3 regions of the Cryobacterium sp. TMT4-31 genome follow, and region 1 is predicted to be linked to each of the others. Evidence: predicted binding sites of a transcription regulator. Region 1 holds the regulator's gene; each other region holds the start of a gene.
What was found. Region 1 encodes LexA, which represses DNA repair genes until DNA is damaged. Its sites were predicted from a motif close to TCGAACANNTGTTCGA; they were not measured.
Positions count from the first base shown of each region.

Region 2: E3T19_RS10750 (HNH endonuclease signature motif containing protein) is a predicted target of LexA. The motif match lies at 2,560-2,575, and genes of this name have one in related genera.
Region 3: E3T19_RS02930 (Rv2578c family radical SAM protein) is a predicted target of LexA. The motif match lies at 4,476-4,491, and genes of this name have one in related genera.

Region 1 is NZ_SOGI01000049.1:1,495-8,341, reverse strand. It holds gene E3T19_RS11440 (methylenetetrahydrofolate reductase) at 1-251, shown strand, start outside; gene metE (5-methyltetrahydropteroyltriglutamate--homocysteine S-methyltransferase) at 251-2,572, shown strand; gene lexA (transcriptional repressor LexA) at 2,660-3,283, opposite strand; gene E3T19_RS11425 (LysM peptidoglycan-binding domain-containing protein) at 3,677-4,039, shown strand; gene E3T19_RS11420 (histidinol-phosphate transaminase) at 4,185-5,270, shown strand; gene hisB (imidazoleglycerol-phosphate dehydratase HisB) at 5,280-5,897, shown strand; gene hisH (imidazole glycerol phosphate synthase subunit HisH) at 5,894-6,526, shown strand; gene priA (bifunctional 1-(5-phosphoribosyl)-5-((5-phosphoribosylamino)methylideneamino)imidazole-4-carboxamide isomerase/phosphoribosylanthranilate isomerase PriA) at 6,590-6,847, shown strand, end outside.
Region 2 is NZ_SOGI01000044.1:41,051-47,897, reverse strand. It holds gene E3T19_RS10760 (excinuclease ABC subunit UvrA) at 1-1,965, opposite strand, end outside; gene panD (aspartate 1-decarboxylase) at 2,053-2,466, shown strand; gene E3T19_RS10750 (HNH endonuclease signature motif containing protein) at 2,596-4,248, shown strand; gene E3T19_RS10745 (multidrug efflux SMR transporter) at 4,322-4,645, opposite strand; guanidine-III (ykkC-III) riboswitch at 4,655-4,719, opposite strand; gene E3T19_RS10740 (FKBP-type peptidyl-prolyl cis-trans isomerase) at 4,772-5,743, opposite strand; gene E3T19_RS18995 (hypothetical protein) at 6,055-6,198, shown strand; gene E3T19_RS10735 (metalloregulator ArsR/SmtB family transcription factor) at 6,280-6,717, shown strand; gene E3T19_RS10730 (SulP family inorganic anion transporter) at 6,714-6,847, shown strand, end outside.
Region 3 is NZ_SOGI01000011.1:12,197-19,043, reverse strand. It holds gene E3T19_RS02955 (glycosyltransferase) at 1-188, shown strand, start outside; gene E3T19_RS02950 (hypothetical protein) at 185-547, shown strand; gene E3T19_RS02945 (response regulator transcription factor) at 658-1,644, opposite strand; gene E3T19_RS02940 (glycoside hydrolase family 6 protein) at 1,707-2,702, opposite strand; gene E3T19_RS02935 (malate:quinone oxidoreductase) at 2,793-4,268, shown strand; gene E3T19_RS02930 (Rv2578c family radical SAM protein) at 4,500-5,576, shown strand; gene E3T19_RS02925 (sensor histidine kinase) at 5,660-6,847, shown strand, end outside.

The DNA.
Region 1 (6,847 bases):
TCGAGGGCCAGCGCGAGATCGGCATCAGCCACGCGGCCGCCCTCGCCGAGAAGCTCATCGCCGGCGGGGCTCCCGGCCTGCACCTCTACGCCTTCAACCAGCACGAGACCGTGCTCGCCGTGCTCGACCGCGCCGGCGCGCTGGCACCGGCACAACCGGTCGTCTCCGCTCACAACCCACCTCCGACCCATCCCTCGACCAGCCCTGCCGACACCCGTGCCGGAATCCACTCCACGAAGGACCACTACTGATGACCATCACCGTCCCCGCATTCCCCACCGGAACGATCCTCGGCTACCCGAGGATCGGCCGCCGCCGCGAACTGAAGAAGGCCGTCGAAGCCTTCTGGGCCGGCCGGATCGACGCCGCTCAACTCGAAGCCACCGCGGCAGCCCTGCGCAACACCACCCGGGAGCGGCTCGTCGGCCTCGGGCTAGGCCGCAGCGACTCGTCGATTCCGGAGAGCTTCTCCTTCTATGACCAGGTGCTGGATGCGGCGGTGACCGTCGGCGCCATCCCCACCCGCTTCGCCGGTCTCGTCGACGCCGACGGTCACCTCGACCTCGCCGGCTACTTCACCCTGGCCCGCGGCGCCGGCGAGAACCTGCCGCTCGAAATGACCAAGTGGTTCGATTCCAATTACCACTATCTGGTGCCGGAAATCGGCCCGGAGACGAACTTCCACCTCGCCAGCGACCGCATCGTGCGGGAGTTCGACGAGGCCGTCGCCGCCGGCTTCCTCACCCGACCCGTCATCGTCGGTCCGGTCACCTTCCTGCTCCTGGCCAAGCCGAGCGAAACGGCCCCGGCCGGCTTTCACCCGCTCGATCGCCTCGACGACCTGCTGCCGGTCTACGCCACCCTGATCGAGCGCCTCGCCGCCGCGGGTGCAGAGTGGGTACAGCTGGACGAACCGGCCCTCGTCAGCGAGAGCATCGACATCCCGCGCGACCGTGCCCTCGCCGCCCTCGCCCGGGCCTACGACACCCTCGGCGGCCTCGACAGGCGGCCCGGACTGTTCGTGGCCGCGCCCTACGGCAGCCTCGACGACGCCCTACCCGTTCTGGCCAAGACCCCGGTCGAGGCCATCGGCCTGGACCTCGTGCGCGGAACGGTGCCCGCCGACGTGCCCGGCCTGGCCGACACCACCCTCGTGGCCGGCGTGATCGACGGTCACAACATCTGGCGGGGCGACCTCGAGGCGGCGTTCGACAAGGTGGCCCAGCTGGGCGCGCTGAGCGACCGGATCGCGGTCTCCAGCTCCACCTCGCTGCTGCACCTGCCGCACGACGTCACCGACGAGACCAAGCTCGGCGCCGACCTTACCGGTTGGCTGGCGTTCGCCGACCAGAAGATCGGTCAGGTCGCCACCCTCGCTCGCGGCCTCTCCGAGGGGCAGGCTGCCGTGCAGGCCGATCTCGACGCGGCCACCGCGTCGCTGGAGGCGCGCCGGGTCTCGCCCGGCGTGCGTGACGGCGCCGTGCGCGCCCGCCTCGACACCCTCACCCCGGCCGACTTCAGCCGCGGCGACTACGAGGCCCGCCTGGCCGCTCAGGATGCCGTGCTCGACCTGCCCCCGCTACCGACCACGACCATCGGCTCGTTCCCACAGACGAGTGATATCCGCCGCGCCCGCGCCCGCCTGGTCTCGGGTGAACTCGCATCCGCCGACTACCAGGAGCTCATGCGCGCCGAGATCGGCCGGGTCGTGCAGCTGCAGGAAGACCTCGGCCTCGACGTTCTCGTGCACGGTGAACCCGAGCGCAACGACATGGTGCAGTACTTCGCCGAGAACCTCGATGGCTTCACCGTCACCGAGAACGGCTGGGTGCAGTCCTACGGCAGCCGGTGCACCCGTCCGTCGATCCTGTGGGGCGACGTCCGGCGTCCGGCGCCCATCACCGTGGAGTGGTCCAGCTACACCCAGACCCTTACCGAGAAGCCGGTCAAGGGGATGCTCACCGGACCGGTCACCATCCTGGCCTGGTCGTTCGTGCGCGACGATCAGCCGTTGGGGGAGACCGCACGGCAAGTGGCGCTCGCGCTGCGCGACGAGATCGGTGACCTCGAGGCGGCCGGTATCCGGGTGGTGCAGGTCGACGAGCCCGCGCTGCGCGAGTTGCTGCCCCTGAAGAAGAAGGACCACGCCGACTACCTGGATTGGTCGGTCGGGTCGTTCAGGCTCGCTACCGCGGGGGTCGCCGACCAGACCCAGATCCACACCCACCTCTGCTACTCGGAGTTCGGGGTCGTCATCGACGCGATCCGCAACCTGGACGCCGACGTGACCAGCATCGAGGCCGCTCGGTCGAAGATGGAGGTCGTCGCCGACCTGCAGACCAGTGGCTTCGACCACGGCATCGGCCCGGGCGTCTACGACATCCACTCGCCGCGGGTGCCCGGTGTGGCCGAGATCACCGAACTTCTCGAGCGGGCCCTGCAATCGATCCCCGCTCGCCAGGTCTGGGTGAACCCGGACTGCGGACTGAAGACCCGCGGGTATGCGGAGACCGTGGAGTCCCTGCGCAACATCGTCGATGCCACCCGCGCAGTTCGGGCGACGCTGGTCTGACCTGGCCCGCCCTGACTACGCCGGCACAACACGAAGGCCCGACCCCTCGCGGGGTCGGGCCTGTTGTGTGCCTGGAGCGTTGCGGATCTAGACCGAACGCAACACCGCGACGACCTTGCCGAGGACCTCGGCGAAGTCACCCAGGATCGGCTCGAAGTTGGTGTTGCGGGGGAGCAGCCAGGTGTGGCCGTCGCGCTGTCGCAGCACCTTCACCGTGGCTTCGCCGTCGAGCATGGCGGCGACGATCTCGCCGTTCTCCGCGGTCTTCTGCTGGCGGATGACCACCCAGTCGCCATCGCAGATGGCGGCGTCGATCATCGAATCACCGACGACCTTGAGCATGAACAGCTCGCCCTTGCCCACCAGTTGGCGGGGGAGCGGGAAGATCTCGTCGATCTGCTGGTCGGCCATGATCGGGATACCGGCGGCGATGCGGCCGACGAGCGGCACCATCGCCGCATCACCCACCTGGATGCCGGACTGGTAGTCATCGGCGGCGCCTGGCGTGACCTCCTCTGAGGACTGAGGCAGCTCGATGAGCACCTCGAGTGCGCGCGGCCGGTGCGGGTCGCGCCGCAGGTACCCGCTCAGCTCGAGCTGGTGCAGCTGGTGGGTCACGCTCGACAACGAGGACAGACCAACGGCGTCGCCGATCTCGCGCATGCTCGGCGGGTAACCGCGGTCGCGAACCGAACGCTGGATGACGTCCATCACCGCGCGCTGTTTGTCGCTCAGGCTCTTGCGGCGTCGCGTGCCGCCCTTGTCCCGAGGTGTGCTCTGTTGTGCCACGTTGACGCTCCTCTGGTTAGTCGGTTCGGGCTGGTGCTGGTGGGGCTCGTGCTCGCCGGGCTGGTGCTCGTCGGGCTCATACTTCTCGGGCTCGGGCAGCAATGTCGGTGGTGTCTGTTTGAGTGCAGCTACCCGATCGAAACTGTAGCCACAGAGCAGCGGTTCGTAGACATGCATTCGAGTGTGTTGCGGAATCTGTCTCCATAATATCCGGAAACAGGGTTGATTGTTCGAACACTCGAAGATATATTCGGAACATAGATTCGCATCTGGCCCTCCCGGCCGAGGGCCAGATGCGTTACCAGGAGGTTTGACATGAGCGCAGCATATGCAGCACCGGACAACCACAGCCCGGCCACCCCGCCCACCACACACCTGCGGCTGACCCGCCGCGGGCGGGCCGTCTTCACGGCCCTCGCCGCAGTGCCCCTGGTACTCGGCGTCATCGGCATCGCCGTCAACGGCGGCATGGCCGCGGCAGAGGGCAGCGCGGGTATCGGCGCGGCCGCGTTCGACTACGTCACCATTGAGGCCGGCCAGTCGCTCTGGCAGCTGGCCGAGTCTGTCGCCCCCGGACAAGACCCGCGCGACGTGATCATCGACATCGTCAACCTCAACCAGCTGTCCTCCGAGGCCGTGCAGCCCGGCCAGCGCCTCGCCCTTCCCGCCGACTACTGAGCCGCTCAGCCCGAGCCGCTCAGCCCGAGCCGCTCAGCCCGAGCCGCTCAGCCCGAGCCGCTCAGCCCGGAGCCGATCAGCCCGGAGCCGCTCGCCCCGCCTCGGATACGAGGGGTCGGCCGCGGGCGCAACTAAGCTTGTTCGGGTGACCAGCCTCGACGACCTGCCCCTGCGTGCCAACCTCCGCGGACAAACCCCTTACGGAGCACCCCAGCTGCACGTGCCGGTGGCGTTGAACGTCAACGAGAACACCCACCCGATCCCGCCCGCGGTCGCCGCCGACATCGCGGAGGCCCTGGCCGAGGCGATCCTCACCGTCAACCGGTACCCCGACCGGGAATTCAGCCCGCTGCGCGACGCCCTCGCGGGCTACCTCGGTCACGGTCTCACCCGCGACAACATCTGGGCCGCCAACGGTTCCAACGAGGTTCTGCAGCAGGTTCTGCAGGCCTTCGGCGGGCCGGGCCGGTCGCTGCTCGGCTACGCGCCGACCTACTCGATGTACTCGATCCTCGCCTCCGGCACCGATACCCGCTGGATCCCCGGCGGCCGCGACGCCGACTACGAACTTTCGCCGGAGACCGCCGCCCGCTGGGTGGAGGAAACCTCGCCCGACATCGTCTTCCTCTGCTCACCGAACAACCCGACCGGCACCCCGTTGTCGCTGGAGACCATCGCGGCCGTCTACGACGCCACCCCCGGCATCGTTGTCGTCGACGAGGCCTACGCCGAGTTCGCACCGGACGGCACCGACAGCGCCCTCACCCTGCTGCCCGGCCGGGAGCGCCTGCTCGTGTCCCGGACCATGAGCAAGGCCTTCGCTTTCGCCGGCGTGCGGCTGGGCTACCTGGCCGCCGACCCGGCTGTCACGGATGCGCTACGCCTGGTCCGGCTGCCCTACCACCTGTCCGCCCTCACCCAGGCGGCGGCCATGGCCGCGCTCGCCCACACCGGTGAGATGCTCGCCATGGTCGACGACATCCGGGTGCAACGCGATCGCCTGGTGACCGAACTGACGAACCTCGGCTTCAGCCCACTGCGCAGCGGAAGCAACTTCGTGTTGTTCGGCGGAGTCTCCGACCCGCACGCGATCTTCCAAGCGCTCCTGTCCGAAGGCATCCTGATCCGCGACGTCGGTATCCCCGGCCACCTCCGGGTCTCGGCCGGCACCGAAGCCGAGACGAGCGCGTTCCTGGCCGCCATCGCACGGCTCCGCCCGATAGCCGAATAAACTAACGCCATGAGCAACGTCACGCCCTCGCCTCGCCGTGCCCACCTGCAGCGCGAAACGAGCGAATCGAGCATCGACCTCTCGATCAACCTCGACGGCACCGGGGTGAGCGACATCCACACCAGCGTGCCGTTCTACGACCACCTGCTCACGGCGTTCGCGAAGCACTCGCTGACCGATCTCACCGTGCACGCCAAGGGCGACATCGAGATCGATGTGCACCACACCGTCGAGGACATCGGCATCGTCCTGGGCCAGGCCATCAAGCAGGCCCTCGGTGACAAGGCCGGCATCTCCCGATACGGCGACGCCCTGGTGCCGCTGGACGAAGCCCTCGTGCAGGCCGTCGTGGACATCTCCGGTCGGCCGTACCTCGTGCACACCGGCGAGCCCGCCGGATTCGAATTCCACCTCATCGGCGGGCACTTCACCGGCTCGATGGTGCGGCACGTTTTCGAGGCCATCTCCTTCAACGCCGCGTTGACCGTGCACGTCACCGTCCTCGGCGGCCGCGACCCCCACCACATCGCCGAAGCCGAGTTCAAGGCCTTCGCCCGAGCCTTCCGCCAGGCCAAGGCCTACGACCCGCTGGTCTCCGGCATCCCGTCCACCAAGGGCGCACTGTGACCTCGGTCGTCGTCCTGGACTACGGCACGGGCAATGTGCACTCGGCCGTCAAGGCGCTCGAACTCGCCGGCGCCGACGTCACCCTCACCGGCGACCGCAAGCTCGCGCTCGAGGCCGACGGACTCCTGGTCCCCGGCGTCGGCGCGTTCAGCGCCGTGATGGCGGCGCTGAACGACGCCCACGGCGGCGACATCATCGACAAGCGCCTCTCCGGCGGGCGGCCGGTGATGGGCATCTGCGTGGGCATGCAGGTCATGTTCGAACACGGCGTCGAGCGCGGCATCGACACCGCGGGCCTCGGCGAGTGGCCGGGAACCGTCACCGCCCTGCCGGCACCGGTACTGCCGCACATGGGCTGGAACACCGTCACGCCCGACCCCGACACCGTGCTGTTCCGCGGGCTGGAAGAGGAACGGTTCTACTTCGTGCACTCCTATGCCGCCCAGGAATGGAGCCTCGACGTGATGCCGCCCTTCCCGGTTCCCCGCCTCACCTGGGCCGAGCACGGCGCCCCGTTCCTCGCCGCCGTGGAGAACGGTCCGTTGTCGGCCACCCAGTTCCACCCCGAGAAGAGCGGCGACGCGGGCATCCGGCTGCTGAAGAACTGGCTCGGCACGCTCCGCGACTAGACATTCCCCCGTCGGTCGCTCCATCGCGGCCGCACCAACACGAAAAGGTCACCACAGCACATCATGAGCGAGTTCAACAAGACCCCGAAGCTGGTCCTCCTGCCCGCCGTCGACGTCGCCGACGGCAAGGCCGTCCGTCTCACCCAGGGTGAGGCCGGTACCGAGACCAACTACGGCGACCCGATGGATGCCGCCCTCGACTGGGCGAACCAGGGCGCGGAGTGGATCCACCTCGTCGACCTCGACGCCGCATTCGGGCGCGGTAACAACACCGCTGTGCTCAAGAAGGTCATCAAGCAGCTCCGCGGCGTGAATGTGGAG
Region 2 (6,847 bases), on a different contig from region 1:
ACCGGCGCCGAAGCCGGCGGCCTTCGCCGCATCCGTCGCCGCGAAGGTGGATCGCACGGCGTCGAACAGGCCCGTGTAGGTGGCCAGGTTGGAGCGCGGGGTGCGGCCGATGGGCTTCTGGTCCACGCGCACCAGACGGTCGATGGCCCCGGCACCGGTCACCGTGTCGACGACGGTGCTGGCACGGTCCGCACCGGTCTCGTCGTCATCGGCGTCCTGGGCGGCCTGCTGGTCGGCCGCGCCGTCTCCGGCAACGCTGGCGGCGGGCCCGGCGTCGACCGGGCCCTGGCGCAGTTCCCGGCCTACGGCATCCGCCAGCACCCGGCTGACCAGGGTGGACTTGCCCGACCCCGAGACACCGGTGACGGCGGTCAGCACGCCGAGCGGCACCTTCACGTCGAGGTCGACGAGGTTGTGCCGGGTGACGCCGGTCAGGCCCAGCCAGGCGGTCGGCTCACGGTGCGCCGGCGCCGCCGAGTCGCCCATGGAGGGGAACAGGTAGCGGCGGGTGACGGAGGTCTCGACCTCGGCCAGCCCCGGCACCGGGCCGCTGTAGAGCACCTCGCCGCCACCGTCGCCCGCGCGCGGGCCCACGTCGACGAGCCAGTCGGCGCGGCGCACGACGTCCATATTGTGTTCGACCACGAAGACCGAGTTGCCGGATGCCTTGAGCTGTTCGAGCACCACCAGCAGCGGTTCCGCGTCGGCCGGGTGCAGCCCCGCGGAGGGTTCGTCGAGCACGTAGATCACACCGAACAGGCCGCTGCGGAGCTGGGTGGCGATGCGCAGCCGCTGCATCTCGCCGGGGGAGAGGGTGGGGGTGGCCCGGTTCAGGCTGAGGTAGCCCAGGCCCAGGTCGATGAGCACCTCGAGGCGGCGCACCAGGTCGCCGGCCACGGTGACGGCCACCTCGGTGACCTCGCCGGACTGCGCGGAGCGGTGCGACCCGGTGGCCCCGGTGAGCTCGGCGGTGGGCCGCAGCACCTCGGCGAGGTCGCTGAGGGTGAGGGCGTTGAGTTCGTTGATCGGCCGGCCGGCAAAATGAACCGCGAGGGCCTCGGCGCGCAGGCCGCTGCCGCCGCAGAGCCGGCACGGGCCGGTCTCCACGAACGCGAGCACCCGCTGGCGCATCTGGGCGCTCTTCGAATCGGCCAGCGTGTGCATCACGTAGCTCTTCGCGCTCCAGAACCGGCCCTTGTACGGCTTGGCCACCCTGTCTCGCTGCGGGGTGACCTCCACGACGGGCTGCTCCTCGGTATAGAGGAGCCAATCGCGCGACTCGCGGCTGAGCTGTGACCACGGCACGTCGATGTCGTGGCCCAGCACCCCGGTGATGTCGCGCAGGTTCTTGCCCTGCCACGCGCCGGGCCAGGCTGCGATGGCGCCGTCGCGGATGCTCAGGCTCGCGTCGGGCACCAAGAGGGGTTCGGTGACGGTGTGCGAGATGCCCAGGCCGTGGCACTCCGGGCAGGCGCCGGTGGCCGTGTTGGGCGAGAAGGCGTCGGAGTCCAAGCGCAGGTCCGACCCGGCGGGGTAGGTGCCGGCGCGGGAGTAGAGCATCCGCATCGAGTTGGACAGGGTGGTGACGGTGCCCACGCTGGAGCGGGAGCTGGGCGAGCCGCGGCGCTGCTGGAGGGCCACGGCCGGCGGCAGCCCGGTGATGAGGTCAACGTGCGGGGTGTGACCCTGCTGGATCAGGCGGCGTGCGTACGGCGCGACGGACTCGAGGAACCGGCGCTGGGCCTCGGCAAAGATGGTGCCGAAGGCCAGGGACGACTTGCCCGAGCCGGAGACTCCGGTGAAGGCGACGATGGCGTCGCGGGGGATGTCGACGTTGACGTCTTGCAGGTTGTTCTCTCTGGCACCACGCACACGCACGAAGCCGTCAGCGCCCGGGTGGGCGGCGAGGTCCGCCGGAAGGGCCGGAGAAATGGGTGCCGAAGAAGTCAAGGGAGAGTGAGGCATTCGATCGACTCTAGTTCGGCCCCCTGACACTCGACCCTGCTCGGCACGCGTATCGTGGAGAAGTTGATCCCCGAAAGGCTCTTTCCGATGCGCCGCACCATGTTCAAGTCCAAGATCCACCGTGCCACCGTGACGCACTCCGCCCTGCACTACGTGGGGTCGCTGACCGTCGACCTCGACCTGCTCGACGCGGCCGACCTGCTGCCCGGCGAGCTGGTGAGCATCGTGAACGTCAACAACGGCGCCCGCTTCGAGACCTACCTGATCGCCGGGGAGCGCGGCAGCGGTGTGATCGGCGTCAATGGCGCGGCAGCACGGATGGCGCACGAGGGCGACCTGGTCATCATCATCTCCTACGCCCAGATGGGCACGAACGAGGCCAGGGTCTACCAGCCCACCGTCGTGCACGTGGATGCGCAGAACGCGATCATCTCGGTCGGCACCGACCCGGCCGCTGCCGACGGCGATGACGACCTGGAGCGCCCGCCCCACGCTCTCTGAGCTTCGCTGCCTGTCGGGCGCCGAGGAGAATCATGGCACCCGGATCGGATGGCTGAGAACGTGTGAAAAAGTTCTCCACAGCCGTGGGTTCCACCACACAAACGTTCGATATTGAGCTATTCTCATCGCATGGTCACCATCGTAGCTGTCTCCGAACCCGGTTCCGCGCCGGATGGCACGGCGCCGACGGCTCCGCTGCCGGGGTCGTTGATCGCCGCGCTAGAAGCGGTGGAGCACCTCGGGGCGTGCAGCGCCGACTACGACGCGCTCTCCGACGCGGAGCTGATCGCCGGCCAGAGAGACCTGGCCAGGTTGCGTGGCTTGGTGGAGACCCGATCGGTATGGCTGGCGAAGACCCTCGCGCACCGTTCCCGCCGGGAGCTGGGCCAGCAGGGCCTGGCAGCACGGCAGGGGTTTCTGTCGCCGGCGGACCTGATCCAGACCCTCACCGGCTCTACCCGGGCCGACGCCCGCAAACTCGTTGACGTGGGCGCGATGCTCAGCGAGACAGAGACGGCCCAGGCGGTGCGGGACGCCGAGGCCAACGACCGGGGGCAACAGGACGGCCGCGACGACGTCGACGGCGGTGATGTGGCCGCCGTTCCCGGCGCTGAGCCTGTCCCGCTGCCCTGGTACAGCGCCATTTCCGATGCCGTGGCTGCCGGAACCCTCTCGGTCGCCGCGGCGCACGCGATCCGCGCGGGCCTGGGCACGATCGACGTCGTCATCACCGCCGAAGTCCTCGGTGATGCGGTGCAGAAGCTCCTCACAGAAGCGAAGACAACCACCGTCGACGACCTCCTCAAACGCTCCCGCAGGATGCGGGACACCCTCGATGAGGCCGGCATCGCGAAACGCGAACAGAAGGCATGGGACGACCGGTACCTGCGGATCTGGACCGGTGACTCCGGCCAGGTCCACCTCAACGGCCAATTCCCGCCTGAGCAGGGCGCGTTCATTCTCTCCGTCTGCGACAGTGCCGCCGGTCCCCGCCGCGGCGGCGTGAGATTCGTCGACCCGGACCGGGCCGCCTGGGCCAAGGCGATACAGGATGACCCGCGCAGCACCGACCAGTTAACCGCCGACACCTTCGTCGAGCTCCTCAGGGCCGGTAGCACCGTCAACCCGCACCGAATGCTCGGCGGTCGCAGCCCGGCGGTTCGGATCCTCACTCCCGCGCCCACCCCGGCGCCCACCCCGGTGCCAGCCGGGGACGGGGAGGCCGAAGCAGCGACTCCCTCACCCGCACCAGCAGGCGAACTCGCGCCGGCAGTCGACCCCGCCGAGGTTCTCGTTGCGATTCCCGACGGCAGCGGCCACGGCTTCATCGAGGGTAATCCCGCACCCGTGTGCCAGCAGAGCGTCGACAGGATCATCTGCACCAGTGGCACCGTCGAGATCACCTTCGACGACGACGGCCAACCCCTCAACCTCGGCCGCGAAGAACGCATCTTCACCGCAGCGCAACGCATCGCCCTGGCTGCCCGCGATGGCGGCTGCCGATGGGGCGACTGCGACAGGCCACCCTCGCGAACCGAGGCGCATCATCTCGAGGAATGGGTCCGCGATCACGGCGCCACAGACATCCGCGTCGGCATCCTGCTCTGCCCCCCACACCACCGGCTGCTCCACGCCCAGGGCTGGCAAATCTTCGAGAACCGGGGCGTCTATTGGCTGCGGCCCCCGGCCATTGTTGATCCCGGGCAGTCGCTCATCAGGCTGAACCGTAAGAGCCCCATCGCTCCGGAAGGCCTACACCCGGACCGGGGCGACAGGCACTGATATGGCAGCGACGATCACGGTGGCGGCAGCATCCGCCGATCGTGAGAGACGTCGCGAGCCGGAGGCAGGAGGGCTAGTGGCCGCCGTCGACGAGCTTCAGGCCGATGACGCAGCCGACGAGGCCCAGGATGAGCAGGATTTTGATGAGCGACGCCGGTTCGCCGCCGAAGATCATCGCGTAGAGCACGGTCAGCGCCGCGCCGATCCCCACCCAGACGGCGTAAGCGGTGCCGATCGGGATGGTGCGCATCGCGAACGCGAGGCCGGCCATGCTCAAAATCAGGCCGGCACCGAAGATCACGGTGGGCCAGAGCTTGGTGAAGCCGACGGACTTGCCGAGGGCCGTCGCCCAGACGGCTTCGAGAACACCGGACACGATCAAAATGATCCACGACATGAGAACTCCTATGGCCAGTCTTGTCGCGTGCCGGGTACTGATCCGTCGTCCGGAACCGCGGTGAGCGGTCTCCCAGAAGACTAGCCCGGTGGCCTGTGCAGACACTGGGCAGGCCGCCGGGGACACTTAGGCTGCGGCGATGATGTCCACGACGAAGACGAGAGTGTCTGTTTCGCTGATGCCGGCCGTCTCGTTACCGCCCTCATAACCCAGCTCGCCCGGCGGGATGACAATGACCACCTGGGAGCCGACGGTCTGTCCGACCAGGCCCTGGGTGAAGCCGGTGATCAACCCGGAGACCGGGAACGACGTGGGGCCGACACCCCAGCTCTGGTCGAACACCTTGCCGGTGTCCCAGATGGCGCCGGTGTACTGCACGGTCACCGTGGAGGTCTCCGTGACGGCCGCGCCGTCACCCTTCTTGAGCACCTCGACCGCGAGGTCGGTGGGCGGGTCGCTCTTGGGCATGGTCACGGTGGGCGCGCCGTCATCGGCGAGCTTCACGGTGGGGAAGCCGTCCGTGGGCTCCTGGTCTTCCCCGGTGGCGCGGGTGGGCAGCTTTTCCTTGATGTCGATCACGAAGAGCAGCTGGTCGGTGGCGGCCACACCCAGGTCGGTGTTGCCGGTCTCGCCGAAGCCGTCGGCCGGCGGGAAGACCACGGCCACCCTGTCGCCCACGTTGGAGCAGGCCACACCCTTGAGGATGCCCGGGATGACGCCCTGGCCGTTGACGACGTTCACGGTGAGGCCGGCGGCGTCGCCGAAGCCGCCGGCGGTGAGCTTGGCGCCGGTGGTGGCGTTGTACGCGGCGTAGGAGATCGCCACGGAATCACCCTCCTCGATGGCGTCTCCGGTGCCCTCCGTGATGACGGTGCGTTCGGTCGCTTTCGTGGCCAGAGGGGCCTCGAAGGTCACGGTCGGTTCGGCTGCGGCATCACCGGCGACGGTGACGGCATCCGACGTCGCACCCGGATCGGTGCATGCGACCGGGGCCGTCGTGGCCGACGGTGTCGGCGACGACGCGGGTGACGCCGCGCAGCCGGTCAGGGCGACGGCGGCGACCGCCGTCAGGGTGAGGAAAGTGGGAAGTGTACGCACGCAGGTGTCTCCAGTCAGATTCGGGCCTCGACCAGTCTGGTCCCCGCACCTATGTATGTGCTGAATCGGTGTGCTCCCAGCCGGCTCACAGACCCGCCGATTCGGGACCTTCGTCCCCTGACGGGGGGAAGTGCGGAGATCTAAACTGATTATTCGGCCCCGGGAATTCGTCAGGCCGAGCAGGTCGATGGTGACCGAAACCCACCGACAGTGGCGCCACGCTCATCACGGCAACCTCCTGATTGACGCCCTGCCCCACCCATCGAACGCCGCTCGATGTGGTGACAGCACGTCAAGAGAAAGAGCAATTCGTGTCCGACCAAAAGTCGACCTCAGTAAACGCCGTCAGCATGGACCGCTGGGAGAGCCTCAAGCGCGAGTACTTCTGGCGCACCCACCGCAACGTGCCCGCCGCCGCCCCGGCCGCCACGGTAGCCGACCCCAACGCGGAGTAGCCCGAAGCCCGGCCGTTTGCCGGCACCGGCGACGGGACCTTGGTCCGGGGTTATCCGCTGGTAGCGCGATATGATGAATTCATGGAACCGCTGAATGACGACCCGACCGGCACCTTCACGGATGCGAACCGTCCGCTGTATGAGGTGAAGGCCAACCTGTTCAAGGGGTTGGCGCATCCGGTTCGGGTGCGGGTGCTCGAGGTGCTCGCCCACGCCGACACCGACCTGTCGGTCTCCGACCTGCTCGCCGACACCGGCCTGGAGGCCTCGCACCTCTCCCAGCACCTGTCGGTGCTGCGCCGGCACAACCTGGTGGTGGCTGAGCGCCGCGGCAGCCTGGTCTTCTACGGCCTGGCCTACCCGCAGGTCGCCGATCTGCTCGCGGTGGCCCGGCAGCTGCTCGTCGAGATTCTCGAGACCACCCAGCAGCGCCTGATCAGCACGGTCGGTCGGCCCCGGCTCGGGTCGACGGATGCGGCGTCCAACGCCGCCGTGTCCAGTGACGCGGTGTCCCGGTGAGTGTGATCACCGTCGCCGCCGGCAGGACCGGCCGTTACCTGCGCGCGCTGTTGCCCAGCTGGCAGGATTACCGCGATGTGAAGCGCACCTGGCGCGGCGACATCGTGGCCGGCCTCACCGTGGGCATCAT
Region 3 (6,847 bases), on a different contig from region 1:
ACCTGGTACCCCTCCTAGTGGGACTCGCCGCGGCGGCCGCGATGGTGTTCATCTGGTTGCAGCTACCCATCATGGTCCAGTCCACCATCCTGTGGATCGGATGGCCGATCCTTGGAGTGACCACAGTGCTGCAGACTTTGACTATGTTCTTCACACTGATCAAGCGCCACCGCGGCTACCGGGTGTGAGCGCCCACATCGAGGCCCTCGCCCTGCGCAAACTGCTCGCCCAGATGGGCGGCGACCAGAATATGCAGCGCCGCTTTGTGCACGACTTCGTGCACCTGTGGCACAGCCGGTCCAAGCGGCTGGCCGTGGCGCTGACCCAGCGATTCCCGGATGCCGAGGAAGCCCACGTGGTGTTGCTGAGCATCCGCTCGAGCAGCACCATGGTGGGGGCGGTCACGGTGGAGGCCACCGCCGCGATGATGCACGACGCCCTGCGCGACGGCGATATCGCGGGTTCGGTGAGTCACATGACCAGGCTCAACGAGGTCGGCGAGCTGGCCTGCTCCGACCTGGCCGCCATGTTCGCCCTGCAGCGCTAAGCCCCCGCCCGCCTCGTCTGTCGAGCTTGTCGAGACCCCGCGACGTGCCTACAAGACGCGCCCATCCCGTCGGTCGAGCCTGTCGAGACCCCGCGACCCGAAAGCGACCCCTAGTACGAGTCGCGCCCGGCCTGATCCGACGCCGCCAGCCGGTAGCCCACGCCGCGCACGGTCTCCAGCCAGCGCGGGGCGGTGAGGCTGTCACCGAGCTTGCGCCGCAGGTTGCTCAGGTGCGCCTCGACGGCACGCTTGTCGGCCTCGTTCACGTAGTACGACGTCACGTAGCTCTCGCCGCGCAGCAGCAGCGCCAGGTCGGCCTTGCTGCGCACCCGCCGCTTCGACTCGAGCAGTGCGGCCAGCAGGTCGAACTCGGTGCGGGTCAGGTCCAGCTCAGTGGTGCCGAGCATGGCCAGGCGCATGTCGTTGCTCAGCCGCAGCCCGTTGTGCTCGATCCAGTCGTCGGCGCGTGCGTCACTGCTGGCGGATTCGGCGGTGCCGGCCTGGGGAAGCGGCACGGTCGCGACGTGCTGCCCGCTCATCGCAACCGGGGCCAGGCTCGGCGGCAGGTCGGCCGCCGGGGGAGCGGGCGCGGTGACCGGCGGAACGTACGCGGGGGTGTACTCGGGTTCCGCGGCGAGCTGTGCGCCGGCGGTCGGTGCGAACGCGGGGGCGGCGGGCTCGGTGATGACCTCGGTACCCTCCGGCGGCAGTGCCAGCCGGGGGCGGCGCAGCATGGCGTCGATGCGGGCGCGCAGTTCGCGCGGCCGGAACGGCTTGGTCAGGTAGTCGTCGGCGCCGGACTCCAGGCCCTGCAGCGTGTCGATCTCTTCGTCGCGGGCGGTGAGCATCACGAGGTAGGTGGCGCTGAACGCGCGAATCCGCTTCGCGGTCTCGAACCCGTCCATGCCCGGCATGCTCACGTCGAGCGTGGTGACGATCGGGTCGTACGCGCGAACCGCACGCACCCCGTCGAGCCCGTTGCTCGTGGCGATGGTCTTGAACCCGGCCTGGGTGAGTACGGCTTCAAGCAGATGGCGGATGTCTGCGTCGTCCTCAATAATGACCGCTACCCTGCGTATTTCCCCGGTCGTCGACATACCTGAGTATATTACGCGGGTCGAGCATCCATCAGATAGGCCCGATTCTGCGCGCCGCCCGGCTACCAGCCGGCAGCGGCCGCGAGCTCGAGGGCCCGCTCGTTCCACCATTCGCCGGCGGCCGGACCGCCGTTGCAGGTGCCGTCGCTCTCGCCCGGCTCCTTCACCCACAGATTCGCGTCGCGCAAGGCCCCATCCGTTGTGGCCTCGGGAGTGCCGCCCAAAGCTTGGCCGGCAGGGTTGCACCATTCGCCGTTGCCGCCCCGGCCGTTGCGCGAGGTGTCGACGACGAAGTGGGCCCCGCCGGTGAGCGCGGAGACCGCCTCACCGAAGGCCTGCTCGGCGGCCGAGTCGTTGTAGTTCGAGACGTTGGTCGCGAAACCGCGCACCTGCGCGACGCCGGCGCGGTTGAGCAGATCGGCGGCGGTGGCCGGGGTGAGCCAGTCGGAGTGGCCGGCGTCGAGGTAGACCGTGGCGACCGTGGGCGCGAAAGCGGCCACGCCTTGCTGAATCTGTGCCACCCTCTGCTCCACGTTGCCGCACTCGGTGGCCAGCGCCAGCGCATCCGGTTCGAGAATAACCACGGATGCCTTCAGCGTCAGCGCCGTCGCGATGGAGGCCACCCAGGTGGGATAGTCGGTCTCCGAGAGGCCGCCGGCCGAGAAGTTGCCGCAGTCGCGGTCGGGGATGCCGTAGACCACGAACACCGGCGTCTGCCCGACCTCTTCGGCGGCATCCGCGATGGCGGTGACGTCGGCCTGCACGGTGTTCAGCGGGTACTTCTCCGGCATCAGCCAGATCGCGGTGGGCTGCTCGGCCAGCTTGCCGAGGGTGGCGGCCGCGGCGGAGTCCGGGTCGGCGACCGCGGCGGCGGTGGCAGCCACCTGCGCGGTCGAGTTCGGGTTGGTATAGAAGGAGCGGCCGGCGAGAGGGTTGCCGGCGGCTGCGCTGGTGGCGGTGACCGCGAAGCTGCCGATGAACAGGCCGAGCGCCACGATGGGCGCAGCGAGGGTGATGATGCCCAGGGAAAGGCCGAGACGACTACCGGTCGAGTCCATTTTGCAACCTTATCGCCCGCATCCGGCGTTCGCAGCCGGGGGCTGCTGCGCCCCGGCGGAGCGGCCCGCGCGGCGGGTTAGAGTTAGAGCGTGAATTCAGAAAAGGTCGATGTCGCCCTGATTGGCGGGGGAATCATGAGCGCCACCCTGGCCACCCTGCTCGCCGAACTGCAGCCGGACTGGAACATCCAGGTCTACGAGCGCCTCGGTGAGCTCGCGCAGGAGAGCTCCAACCCGTGGAACAACGCCGGGACCGGCCACGCCGCGCTCTGCGAACTCAACTACATGCCTCAGGCTGCCGACGGCACCGTCACGGCCGAGAAGGCCGTCGCCATCAACGAGCAGTTCCAGATCAGCCGCCAACTCTGGTCGCACCTGGTGGAGACCGGGGTGCTGCCCGAGCCGGAGAAGTTCATCAACTCCACCCCGCACATGACCTTCGTGCACGGCACCGCCAACGTGGACTACCTGCGCAAGCGCATGGCCGTGCTCGCCGATGAGCCGCTGTTCGCCGGGATGGAATACAGCGAAGACCCCGCCGTCATCGAAAAGTGGACCCCGCTGCTGACCAAGAAGCGCGCCGCCAAGCAGAAGATCGCGGCGACCCGCATCGAGTCCGGCACCGACGTGGACTTCGGCGCCCTCACCCGCTACCTGTTCGCCTCGCTCAAGAAGCGCGGCACCGACGTGCACCTCAACCAGCAGGTCACCGCGCTCAAGCAGCTGGATGACGGCTCCTGGAAGCTCAAACTGCTCAGCCTGGTGGGTCGTTACACGAACACCGTCGAGGCCCGCTTTGTCTTTGTCGGTGCCGGCGGCGGCGCCCTCGCGCTGCTGCAGAAGAGCGGCATCCCCGAAATCAAGGGCTTCGGCGGCTTCCCGATCAGCGGTCAGTTCCTGCGCACCAATAACCCCGCCATCGTCAAACAGCACCAGGCCAAGGTCTACGGCAAGGCCGCCGTGGGCGCGCCGCCGATGTCGGTGCCGCACCTCGACACCCGGGTAGTGGATGGCGAGACCTCGCTGCTCTTCGGCCCATTTGCCGGGTTCAGCCCCAAGTTCCTCAAGACCAGCACCTGGTTCGACCTGCCCTTCTCCGTGCGCGCGCACAACCTCGTGCCGATGCTCGCCGTGGCCAAGAACAACTTCGGCCTGATGAAGTACCTGGTCGGCGAGGTCTTTGCCTCCCGCACGGCCAAGCTCAACGCACTGCGCGAGTTCATGCCCACGGCCAAGGCCGAGGACTGGGAGCTGATCACCGCCGGCCAGCGGGTGCAGGTCATGAAGAAGGACGCCAAGGCCGGCGGCATCCTGCAGTTCGGCACCGAGGTCATCACCTCCGCCGACGGCAGCATCGCCGGGCTCCTCGGCGCTTCGCCCGGAGCCTCCACCGCCGCGCCGATCATGGTCGACCTCCTCAAGCGCTGCTTCCCGAGCGAGTACTCCCGCTGGGAGCCGCAGCTGCGCGAGATGGTCCCGAGCCTGGGCACCAAACTCTCCGACGATCCCGCCGCGGCCGCCGCCTCCCTGGCCGCCACCGCCAAGACCCTGCACCTCACCGCGTAGGCGCGGCCGGCCAGCCTGCGCTGCGCCTGCGCCTGCGCCTGCGTCCCGCATCCGCTGCCCGACCGCGAGCTATGCGGGTCAGGCGCCGCTGTGCGGGTGGCGTGCCCCCCGCATAACGGCGCCTACCCCGCATAACGTCAAGACCGGCGGATGCAGCGCCCCGCCGGTTGAGCCACCCCGCATGACACCCACCACCTTGCATCCCACTCGAACATGTGTTCGACTGGATGCATGCGCTGGAGTGGACAGGAACTAACGACCGAGCAGGCCGGCGCGCTGCCCGGCCTGGCCCGGCTGAACAACCTGGTGCGCAGCGTCCGCACCCCCGAGTTCGACGGGATCACCTTCCACGAGGTGCTCGCCAAGTCCGCCCTCAACCGGGTGCCCGGCCAGAGTGCGATGCCCTTCGGCTGGACCATCAACCCGTACCGCGGCTGCTCTCATGCGTGCACCTATTGCTTCGCCCGCCCCACCCACAACTACCTCGACCTCGACGCGGGCAAGGACTTCGACAACGAGATCATCGTGAAGGTCAACGTGGCCGAGGTGCTCAGTAAGGAACTCGCCAAACCCACTTGGGGCAAGCATCCGGTGGCGCTAGGCACCAACACCGACCCCTACCAGCGGGCTGAGGGCCGCTACCGGCTGATGCCCGGCATCATCGCCGCGCTCGCCGACTCCGGCACCCCCTTCTCGATCCTCACCAAGGGCACCCTCCTGCGCCGGGACCTCGACCTGCTCCACGAGGCCAGCCAACAGGTGCCGGTGGACCTCGCCATGTCCATCGCCATCTACGACGACGCCCTGCAGCAGGCCGTCGAGCCGGGCACCCCGAGCACCAAGGCGCGCCTAGCCACGGTCAGCGCAATCCGCGACAAGGGCATGGACTGCTCGGTTTTCCTGATGCCGATCCTGCCGTTCCTCACCGACACGAAGGCGCACCTCGACGAGGCCATGCGCCAGGCCAAGGCCGCCGGCGCCACCGGGGTGCTCTACAGCGCCCTCTACCTCAAGCCCGGGGTCAAGGAGTGGTACTTCCAGTGGCTCGAGCAGGATCATCCCGAGCTCATGCCCCAGTATCGCGAGCTTTACAAACGCGGGACCTACGCGCCCAAGGAGTACCGCCAGTGGTTGGCCGAGCGCATCCAGCCGCTGATCCGCGCGCACGGCCTGCAGCGACGCCGTGAGGACCCGGCGACCGGCGGCATCCTCTCCAAGGCGCTGACCGCGCCCAGCAACCCCAACTCCCCGCCGCCGTCCCTCATCGCCGCCGAACTCCCGCCCGAATTCTCACCCACTCTGTTTTGACCCTCACCGAGCACACACCACCGTCGAACCGGCTGCCCGCCAACCCCCGCACACCTGAGATAATCAGACGCGGAGAGGGCGTAATGTCACTTGGGTTACCCGACCACCTGGTCAAGGCCACGCTCAGCCGTGCCCTCGCCCGGGCGTCGCACTGGTTCGGCCTGGTCTGCCTGGCCGGCGCCCTGCTCTCGGTCCTGGCGCTGAGCGTGTTCCCCGTCACCGAGCGGCTGCAGATCACCGTCGCCGCGATCCTCGGCATGGGCGCCCTGCTGGCGGTCCTCGCCCGCTGGCGCACGGTGCCGCTGACCATCGCCTACCTGCTGGTCGGTGCCCTGTGCACCTACCTGTTCACCAGCGCGGTGCTGGGCATGCCCGGCGTCTTCCCGTCCTCGGACATGTTTCTGATCTCGCTGCCCAAGATGGCCCTGATCATGGTCGGCGGCGCCGGCACCGGCGCGCTCGTCGGCGTGCTGTGGAGCACCCTGGGCTTCCTCCTCGCCGAGGCCGCCGCCACCCTTGCCATCTCGCAGACCCCCGTGCCCGACCGCCCCGACGTGTTCACCGTCGTCACCTATCTGTTCTTGGTCGGCGTAATGCTGCTCGACGGCCTCGCCCGCCGCACCGGACGCGCCGCCCAGCCCGCCATCCACCGCGCCGTGCAAGACGACGAGTCCCGCATCCTGCGCCACGACTTCGACGTGCGCGCCATCGCCCTCATGCACGACACCACCCTCAACCAGCTGGTGTCGGTGGCCCGCGCCAAACCCGGCCCGCTCAGCCGCGGCCTCGAGGCCGGCCTCCGCGAAACCCTGCAGACCCTCGCCGAGCGAGACTGGCTCACCCACGTCGACGAGCGCACCGCCGCCGCGGCGGGCAACGACGGATGGCTGTCCAGCGCCGTGTTCCGCGCCATCGACCGTATGCGCGACCGTGGCCTCGTCGTGGACATCACCGGCGACAAAGAGGCCCTGGCGCGCCTGGACCCGCAGAGCGACACGGAGCTGGGCCTGGCGGTTCAGCAATGCCTGGTCAACGTGCTGCTGCACGCCGGCATCGTCACCGCCGAAGTGGTCATCGACGCCGACGGTCAGAACGTCTCGGTGATGGTGCTCGACGCCGGCCGCGGTTTCATGGAGTCCGAGACCGGCAACGACAGGCTCGGGCTGCGCCAGTCGGTACGCAAACGCATCGAACGGCTCGGCGGCTCCGTGGTGATCTGGTCCCGTCCCGGCGCCGGCACCTCGGTGTTACTCACCCTGCCCGCCCCGCCC